Linked DNA regions of Sporichthya polymorpha DSM 43042. The protein of the gene in region 2 binds, or shares a complex with, the protein of the main gene of each other region. Links are inferred from orthologs where the notes say so. Each region holds a gene or a part of one and is shown on either strand. Other genes may lie near its edges.

What was found.
Region 1: the proteins of uvrA (region 2) and mfd are in contact, whole or in part, in a crystal structure (PDB 4DFC), measured with the Escherichia coli proteins. The link is inferred for Sporichthya polymorpha DSM 43042 from one-to-one orthologs.

What each region holds. Positions count from the first base shown.
Region 1 is NZ_KB913029.1:550,896-555,336, forward strand. Bases 294-4,434 are described here. They hold mfd (transcription-repair coupling factor), read right to left. Parts: upstream 4,130-4,434; coding sequence 494-4,129; downstream 294-493. Other genes in these bases: SPOPO_RS0102755 (SurA N-terminal domain-containing protein), read right to left, coding at 294-483; SPOPO_RS0102765 (hypothetical protein), read left to right, coding at 4,259-4,434. In the rest of the region: more of SPOPO_RS0102755, read right to left, coding at 1-293; more of SPOPO_RS0102765, read left to right, coding at 4,435-4,441. UniProt on the Escherichia coli protein: Couples transcription and DNA repair by recognizing RNA polymerase (RNAP) stalled at DNA lesions. Mediates ATP-dependent release of RNAP and its truncated transcript from the DNA, and recruitment of nucleotide excision repair machinery to the damaged site.
Region 2 is NZ_KB913029.1:4,695,438-4,699,263, forward strand. The notes cover bases 116-3,641. They hold uvrA (excinuclease ABC subunit UvrA), read right to left. Parts: upstream 3,256-3,641; coding sequence 316-3,255; downstream 116-315. Other genes in these bases: SPOPO_RS33210 (Rieske (2Fe-2S) protein), read right to left, coding at 116-257; SPOPO_RS0122895 (carboxypeptidase regulatory-like domain-containing protein), read right to left, coding at 3,373-3,641. Outside these bases: more of SPOPO_RS33210, read right to left, coding at 1-115; more of SPOPO_RS0122895, read right to left, coding at 3,642-3,826. UniProt on the Escherichia coli protein: The UvrABC repair system catalyzes the recognition and processing of DNA lesions. UvrA is an ATPase and a DNA-binding protein. A damage recognition complex composed of 2 UvrA and 2 UvrB subunits scans DNA for abnormalities.

The DNA.
Region 1 (4,441 bases), 4.1 Mb from region 2 along the record:
CTTCGCGAACTCCTCGTTCAGCTGCGTCTCGCCCGCGTTCGGGAACTGCTGCTCGATCGCCTCGCTGATCTTCCGTTCGATCGTGAAGCGTCGGTACACCTCGTCGAGCGACTCGACGGTGACGTTGTTCTGCGCGGCGAGCTCCGCGAGCTCGTCCGCCGAGCGGCTCTCGGCCGAGCGCGTCTCCTCGATGTCCGCCTCGGTGATCCGGAGGTTCATCTGCTGAGCGGCGCGCTCGAAGACCAGGTTCAGCACGCGCCGCTCGACCTCGACGCGGGCGGCGTCCGGGTCGAGCTCGGTCGGCAGCCCGAACTCCTCCCGCTGCTCGCGAACCTGGTCGAGGTAGCTCTGGATCTCCGTGACCGTGATCCGCTGGTCCTCGACGATCGCGGCCGCACCCAGCTGGCTCGGCTCGCAGGCGGACAGACCGCCGAACGTCACGGCGGCGGCGAACAGGAGCGCGACGCGCCTGCTGCGGTTCACGCGGATCTCCTCAGGACTTGCCGGCGGTGTTGGCGCTCGAGATGTCGGAGGTCACCAGCTCGACGACCTGCCGGGCCCAGTCCAGCAGCTCCAGGCCGACGAGCGGGGTTCCACCGACCCGTGCGGTGCTCGGGCGCGGCACGAGGATCGTACGCACGGGCGCCTTCACCACGGACTTCGGGTACAGGCGCTGCAGACGCATCTGCTGGGACTCGCGCAGCGTCACCGGACTGAACCGGACGTGCGGCCCGGCGACCGTCACCTCCTCGATCCCGGCGCCCCGGACGAGCGAGCGGAAGCGCGCGACGGCGAGCAGGTTCTCCACCTCGGTCGGCACCGGCCCGTAGCGGTCCGTGAGCTCGTCGCGGACGGCGGTGATGTCCTCCTCCGGGTCCCGCCCGGAGATCGAGCCGATGTCCGCGATGCGCTTGTACGCCTCCAGGCGCAGGCGCTCTCCGGGGATGTAGTCGTGCGGGATGTGGGCGTCGACGGGCAGCTCGACCCGCACCTCCGACGGCGGGGCCTCCTTGCCCTCCCCCTGCGCCTTGTACTCGGCGACGGCCTCGCCGACCATCCGGACGTAGAGGTCGAACCCGACGCCCTCGATGTGGCCGGACTGCTCGCCGCCGAGCAGGTTGCCGGCGCCGCGGATCTCGAGGTCCTTCATCGCGACGTACATGCCGGCGCCGAGCTCGGTGTGCTGCGCGATCGTCGCGAGCCGCTCGTGCGCGGTCTCGGTCAGCGGCTTCTCCGGCGGGTACAGGAAGTACGCGTACCCCCGCTCGCGCGAGCGCCCGACGCGGCCGCGGAGCTGGTGCAGCTGCGCGAGGCCGAGCACGTCGGCGCGCTCGACGATCAGGGTGTTGGCGTTGGAGATGTCCAGGCCGGTCTCGACGATCGTCGTGCAGACGAGGACGTCGAAGCGCTTCTCCCAGAAGTCGACGATGACCTGCTCGAGCGTGTGCTCGTTCATCTGCCCGTGCGCGGTGGCGATGCGCGCCTCGGGGACGAGCTCGGCCAGGCGCTTTGCGGCCTTCTCGATCGACTCCACGCGGTTGTGGACGTAGAAGACCTGACCCTCCCTCAGGAGCTCGCGGCGGATCGCGGCCTGGATCTGCTTGTCCTGGTACGGCCCGACGAAGGTGAGGACGGGGTGCCGCTCCTCCGGCGGGGTCTGGATCGTCGACATCTCCCGGATGCCGGTGATCGACATCTCCAGCGTCCGCGGGATCGGGGTCGCGGACATCGTGAGGACGTCGACGTGCGTCCGCAGCTTCTTCAGCTGCTCCTTGTGCTCGACGCCGAAGCGCTGCTCCTCGTCGACGATGATCAGCCCGAGGTTCTTGAACTGCGTCGTCGCCGCCAGGAGCCGGTGCGTGCCGATGACGACGTCGACGCTGCCGTCGGCGAGACCCTCGAGGACGGCCTGGGCCTCGGACGCGGTGTTGAACCGGGAGAGGTTCTTCACCGTCACCGGGAACGGCGCGTACCGGTCGGAGAAGGTCTGGAAGTGCTGCTGGGACAGCAGTGTCGTCGGGACCAGGACCGCGACCTGCTTGCCGTCCTGCACCGCCTTGAACGCCGCGCGGACCGCGATCTCCGTCTTGCCGTAGCCGACGTCGCCGCAGATCACGCGGTCCATCGGGTACGGCTTCTCCATGTCGGCCTTGACCTCGTCGATGGCCCCGAGCTGGTCGGGCGTCTCGATGTAGGGGAAGGCGTCCTCGAGCTCACGCTGCCACGGGGTGTCCGGCGCGAAGGCGTGCCCGGGGGCGGAGGTGCGCGCGGCGTAGAGGCGGATCAGCTCACCCGCGATCTCCTTGACCGCCTTGCGGGCGCGGCCCTTCGCCTTCTGCCAGTCCGCGCCGCCGAGGCGGTGCAACGCCGGCTGTTCGCCGCCGACGTAGCGCGTGACGGCCTCGAGTGCGTCCGACGGGACGTAGAGCCGGTCGCCGGGCTGGCCGCGTTTGCTCGGCGCGTACTCGATGACGAGGTACTCGCGCGTCGCGCCCCCGACGGTGCGCTGCACCATCTCCACGTACTTTCCGACCCCGTGCTGGGAGTGCACGACGAAGTCGCCGGGCCGCAGCTGCAGCGGGTCGACCATGTTCTTGCGCCGGCTCGGCATCCGGCCGCGCAGGTCCTTGGTCGAGATCCCCGCCCGGCTGGTGAGGTCGAACTCGGTGAGGACCGCGAGCTTGCGCGCCTCGTCGACGAACCCGGTCGCGAGCTCCGCGCACGTCACCAGCGCCATGCCCGGCTCCGGCGGACCGGCGATCTCGTCGACCAACCGCACCGGGAGGCTGTCGGCGGCGAGCACCTCGACCGTGCGCTGCGCCGTCCCGTGCCCGGCCGCGACCATCACCACCGACCAGCCGTCGGCCAGCCAGCCCTGAACGTCCGCCACCGCCCGCGCGGTCTCGCCCCGGTAGGCCTCCGGCGCCCGCGCCCCCAGCGCAGCGTCCGAAGGATCGGTCGCAATAGCAGCCACATCGTCGGACGCACCGTCATCGGCGGTGTCGGTCGAGGCGAAGGGCGCGATCGTCCACCACGGGAGCCCGAGGCCGCGGATGTGGTCGCGGACCTCGGCGAGGTCGCGGAGCGCGGCGGCGCCGAGGTCGATCGGGGCCTGACCGCCGACGGCGGCGCCGGACCAGGAGGCCTCGAGGAACTCCTGGCTGGTGCGGACGAGGTCGGCCGCGCGGGCACGGACGCGCTCGGGGTCGCAGGCGACGATCAGGGTGCCCGGCGGCATCTGGTCGACGAGGAGCTCCATGCGGTCGACCAGGACCGGCGAGAGCGCCTCCATGCCGTCGACCGCGATGCCGTCGGCGATGCGTCCGACGATGTCCTCCAGCTCCGGGTGCGAGGTGCGCAGCGCGGCCGCGCGGTCCCGCACCTCCTTGGTCAGCAGGAGCTCCCGGCACGGGGGCGCCCACAGCGTCTCGCGGGTCTCGGCCTTCTCCCCCGTCTCCAGGCTGCGCTGGTCGGCGACCTTGAACGGGCGGATCTCCTCGACCGTGTCGCCCCAGAACTCGACGCGGAGCGGGTGCTCCTCGGTCGGCGGGAAGACATCGACGAGACCACCACGGACGGCGAACTCGCCGCGGCGCTCGACAAGGTCGACGCGCGCGTAGGCGGCCGCGGCGAGTCCGTCGACGACGGCGTCGAGCTCGACCTCGTCGCCGACCCGGAGGCTGACCGGTTCCAGCTCCCCCAGGCCCGGCACCATCGGCTGCACGAGGCTGCGCACGGGGCAGATGACGACGTCGAGCGGGCCCGCCGCCGGGTCGTCCGGCATCGGACGCGTGAGGCGGCGCAGGACGGCCAGCCGGCGGCCGACGGTGTCCGCGCGGGGCGACATGCGCTCGTGCGGGAGCGTCTCCCACGACGGGAACACCGCGACGCGCTCGGCCGGGAGCAGCGCGGAGAGGGCGGCCTGCAGGTCCTCGGCCTCGCGGCCGGTCGCGACGACGGCCAGCACGGGGCGGCCGGTGCGGGCCGCGAGCGCGGCCAGGGCGAACGGGCGCAACCCGGGCGGGCCGATCAGGTCCAGGCTCGGCAGGTCACCGGCCTGGGCGCGCGTCAGCGCGTCGGCGAGCACCGGATCGGTGGCGACGACGTCGAGGAGACCGGACAGCGGCACGGTGAGCCTCTTCCCATGCGGGTGCGGACAACGCGAACACCCCGGATCCGCAACCGGACCGGGGTGGTCACAGCCTACGTCGGCCCGGCGACAACACGTCCGGGCCGACCGCCTGGGAGGATCGCGGGCATGAGCACGCAGCGGAGTGGGCACTGGCGACGCACGGTGGCGATCGGGGCCGTCCTGGTCCTCGCCCTGGCCGGCTGCAGCGACGACGACGGCGGCGACACCGACGCCCTCGGGGAGGACCTGGAGGCCTCGGAGAGCCCCTTCCCCGCCCCCGGCAGCTACGCGGACAAGGTCAACCGGCTG
Region 2 (3,826 bases):
GGCTCGGCCGAGGGGCTCTTGGACGGCTTGGCCGTCTTGCTCGGCTTCGCACTGGTGGTGGCCTCGGGGGTCACCTCGGGGGTCGCCTCGGGGGTCGCCTCGGCCGCGGTCGGGTCGTCGTCGTCCCCGCCGCAGGCCGCGAGCGGAGCCGCGAACGCGGCCAGACCCAGTGCCGAGATCCCGCGGAGCACGACGCGCCGGCCGGGAACGGCTTCTTCCGCACCCTCCGGGACGTTGGGCGTTTCCGCAGCAGACATGGAGAACCTCCGAGTTTGGCGGGACAAATGTGAAGAACCTGACAGGGCGTTCGAAAGGCTACCCGCGGCTGGTTGCCGTTCTGCCTCGAGCTGCTGCCTTTGTCCTTTTCGTAATCTGCTTCGTCGCCGTGCGGTTCCTGGATTGCGCCGAGTGGCCGGAAACGCCGATGAGCGGCGCCAAAAAGCGGCCGGTGTGACTCTCCGCACATGCCGCCACGTCCTCGGGGGTGCCGGTCACCACGACCGTGCCGCCCCCGGAGCCGCCCTCGGGACCCATGTCGATCACCCAGTCCGCGGTCTTCACCACGTCGAGGTTGTGCTCGATCACGACCACCGAGTTGCCCTTCTCGACGAGGCTTGTGAGCACCCCGAGGAGCTTGCGGACGTCCTCGAAGTGCAGCCCGGTCGTGGGCTCGTCGAGGACGTAGATCGTCCGGCCCGTGGAGCGCTTCTGAAGCTCGGACGCGAGCTTGACGCGCTGGGCCTCGCCGCCGGAGAGCGTGGGCGCGGGCTGGCCGAGCCGGACGTACCCGAGGCCGACCTGCACCAGGGTGTTCAGGTGCCGGGCGATCGCGGGGATGGCGGCGAAGAACTCCGCGGCCTCCTCGATCGGCATGTCGAGGACCTCGGCGATCGTCTTGCCCTTGTAGTGCACCTCGAGCGTCTCGCGGTTGTAGCGCGCGCCGTGGCAGACCTCGCACGGGACGTAGACGTCCGGGAGGAAGTTCATCTCGATCTTGATCGTGCCGTCACCGGCGCACGCCTCGCAGCGCCCGCCCTTGACGTTGAAGGAGAACCGGCCCGGCTGGTACCCGCGGACCTTCGCCTCCTGCGTCTCGGCGAAGAGCTTGCGGATGTTGTCGAAGACGCCGGTGTAGGTGGCCGGGTTGGACCGCGGCGTGCGGCCGATCGGCGACTGGTCGACGTGGATCGCCTTGTCGATCTGGTCGAGCCCGTCGATGCGCGTGTGCCGGCCCGGGACCTCGCGTGCGTGGTACAGGTGCTTCGCGAGCGCGTTGTAGAGGATGTCGTTGACGAGGCTGGACTTCCCGGACCCGGAAACGCCGGTGACGGCGACGAAGCAGCCGAGCGGGAACTCGACGGTGACGTCCTGAAGGTTGTTCTCGCGGGCCCCGCGCACGACGAGTTTGCGGTCCTTCTGGGGCTTGCGCCGGATCTTGGGCACCGCGATCTCGCGGCGGCCCGAGAGGTAGGCGGCGGTCAGGGAGTCCTCGACCTTCAGCAGCTCCGGGTACGGGCCGGAGAAGACGACCTGTCCCCCGTGCTCGCCGGCGCCCGGGCCGATGTCGACGATCCAGTCCGCGGTCCGGATGGTGTCCTCGTCGTGCTCGACGACGATCAAGGTGTTGCCGAGCCCGCGCAGGCGGACCAGCGTCTCGATCAGCCGGTGGTTGTCGCGCTGGTGCAGACCGATGCTCGGCTCGTCGAGGACGTAGAGCACCCCGACGAGGCCGGAACCGATCTGCGTCGCGAGCCGGATGCGCTGCGCCTCGCCGCCGGCCAGCGTCGCGGCCGCGCGGTCGAGCGAGAGGTAGTCCAGGCCGACGTCGAGGAGGAAGCCGAGACGGGCGTTGACCTCCTTGAGCACGCGCTCCGCGATCTGCGCCTCGCGGGCCGACAGCGTCAGCTCGCGCAGGAACACCGCGCAGTCGCCGATCGACATCGAGGCGACCTCGGCGATCGATTTGTCGCCGAGCGTGACGGCCAGGGAGACCGGCTTGAGCCGGGCGCCGTGGCAGGCGGGGCAGGGGACCTCGCGCATGAAGCCGGCGTAACGGTCGCGGCTGGCGTCGCTCTCGGCCTCGGCGTGCCGGCGACTGATCCACGGGATCACGCCCTCGAAGCCCGTGTAGTACGAGCGTGTGCGGCCGTAGCGGTTCTTGTACTTCACGTGCACCTGGTGGTCGTGCCCGTGGAGGATCGCCTGCTTTGCCTTGGCCGGGAGCTTCTCCCACGGCGTCGTCGTCTTGAAGCCGAGCTCGTCGCCGAGCGCCACGATCAGCCGGCCGAAGTACTCGGAGAAGTGTCCGCTGGCCCAGGGCTGGACCGCGCCCTCCTCCAGCGAGAGCGACGGGTCGGGGACGACCAGCTCGGGGTCGACCTCCATGCGGGTGCCGAGACCGGTGCACTCGGTGCAGGCGCCGAACGGGGAGTTGAAGGAGAACGAGCGCGGCTCGAGCTCCTCGAAGTCGAGGTCGTCGTAGAGGCAGGCGAGGTGCTCGGAGAAGACGCGCTCGCGGTGGGGGTCGTCCTCCGGGAGGTCGACGAAGTCGAGCGTGACGAGACCGCTCGAGAGGCCGAGCGCGGTCTCGATCGAGTCGGTCAGGCGCCGCTTGGCGGAGGCCTTCACCGCGAGACGGTCGACGACCACCTCGATGGTGTGCTTCTCCTGCTTCTTCAGCTTCGGCGGCTCGGTGAGCGGGTACACGACGCCGTCGATGCGGGCGCGGGAGAAGCCCTTGGAGACGAGCTCGCGGAACAGCTCGGTGTACTCCCCCTTGCGCTCGCGGATCACCGGGGCGAGGACCTGGAACTTCGACCCCTCCTCGAGCTCGAGCACCCGGTCGACGATCTGCTGCGGGGTCTGCCGGGCGATCGGCCGGCCGCACTGCGGGCAATGGGGGCGGCCGGCGCGGGCGTAGAGCAGGCGGAGGTAGTCGTAGACCTCGGTGATCGTCCCGACCGTCGACCGGGGGTTGCGGGAGGTCGACTTCTGGTCGATCGAGACCGCCGGGCTCAGGCCCTCGATGAAGTCGACGTCGGGCTTGTCCATCTGCCCGAGGAACTGCCGGGCGTACGCGGACAGGGACTCCACGTAGCGGCGCTGGCCCTCGGCGAAGATCGTGTCGAACGCGAGGCTGGACTTGCCCGAGCCGGACAGGCCCGTGAAGACGATGAGGCTGTCGCGGGGCAGGTCGAGGGAGACGTCCTTGAGGTTGTGCTCCCGCGCCCCTCGGACGATCAGACGTTCCGCCACTCTGTGCCCTTCGCAGTCCCCGCTCGGGCCCTGGACCGGACCCGCGGCCATGGTAGGTGCGGGGTCCGACAATCGCCGTTCGGGCAGGTCAACGCTCGGAACGGCGACCCTGCCGCGTCAGCGGACGGTGATGGTGGCGTTCTTGCTCGTGCCCGCCGCCGCGCCCGGCACAGCCCCGCGCTTCGCCCGGAAGACGACCTTGCCGCGCTTCGTGGGCTTGATCTTGAAATTGACCACGCCGCGCCTGTTCGGCTTGGCCTTCTGCACCGTCTTCCACGTCTTGCCGACCCGCTGCTGCAGCACGACGGGCACCTTGGTGGACACCGGGTCGACCTTCGCCTGGAAGCTGAAGTACGCGCCGAGCGGCTGCATCCGGTTCAGCGTCCGCAACGCCACCGAGGCGACGACCTTCATCAGGCTGCTGACCGCACCACCGGAGAGGTGCTGCGCGTCGCCCACGGCCAACGCGACGAACAGGGCGTGCTCCGGTGGGACGAGCTGGAACGAGTACCGGCCGTCCGGGTGCGTGTTGGCCGTCCCGATCGGGATGAGGTCCTCGGTGGTGGTCGGC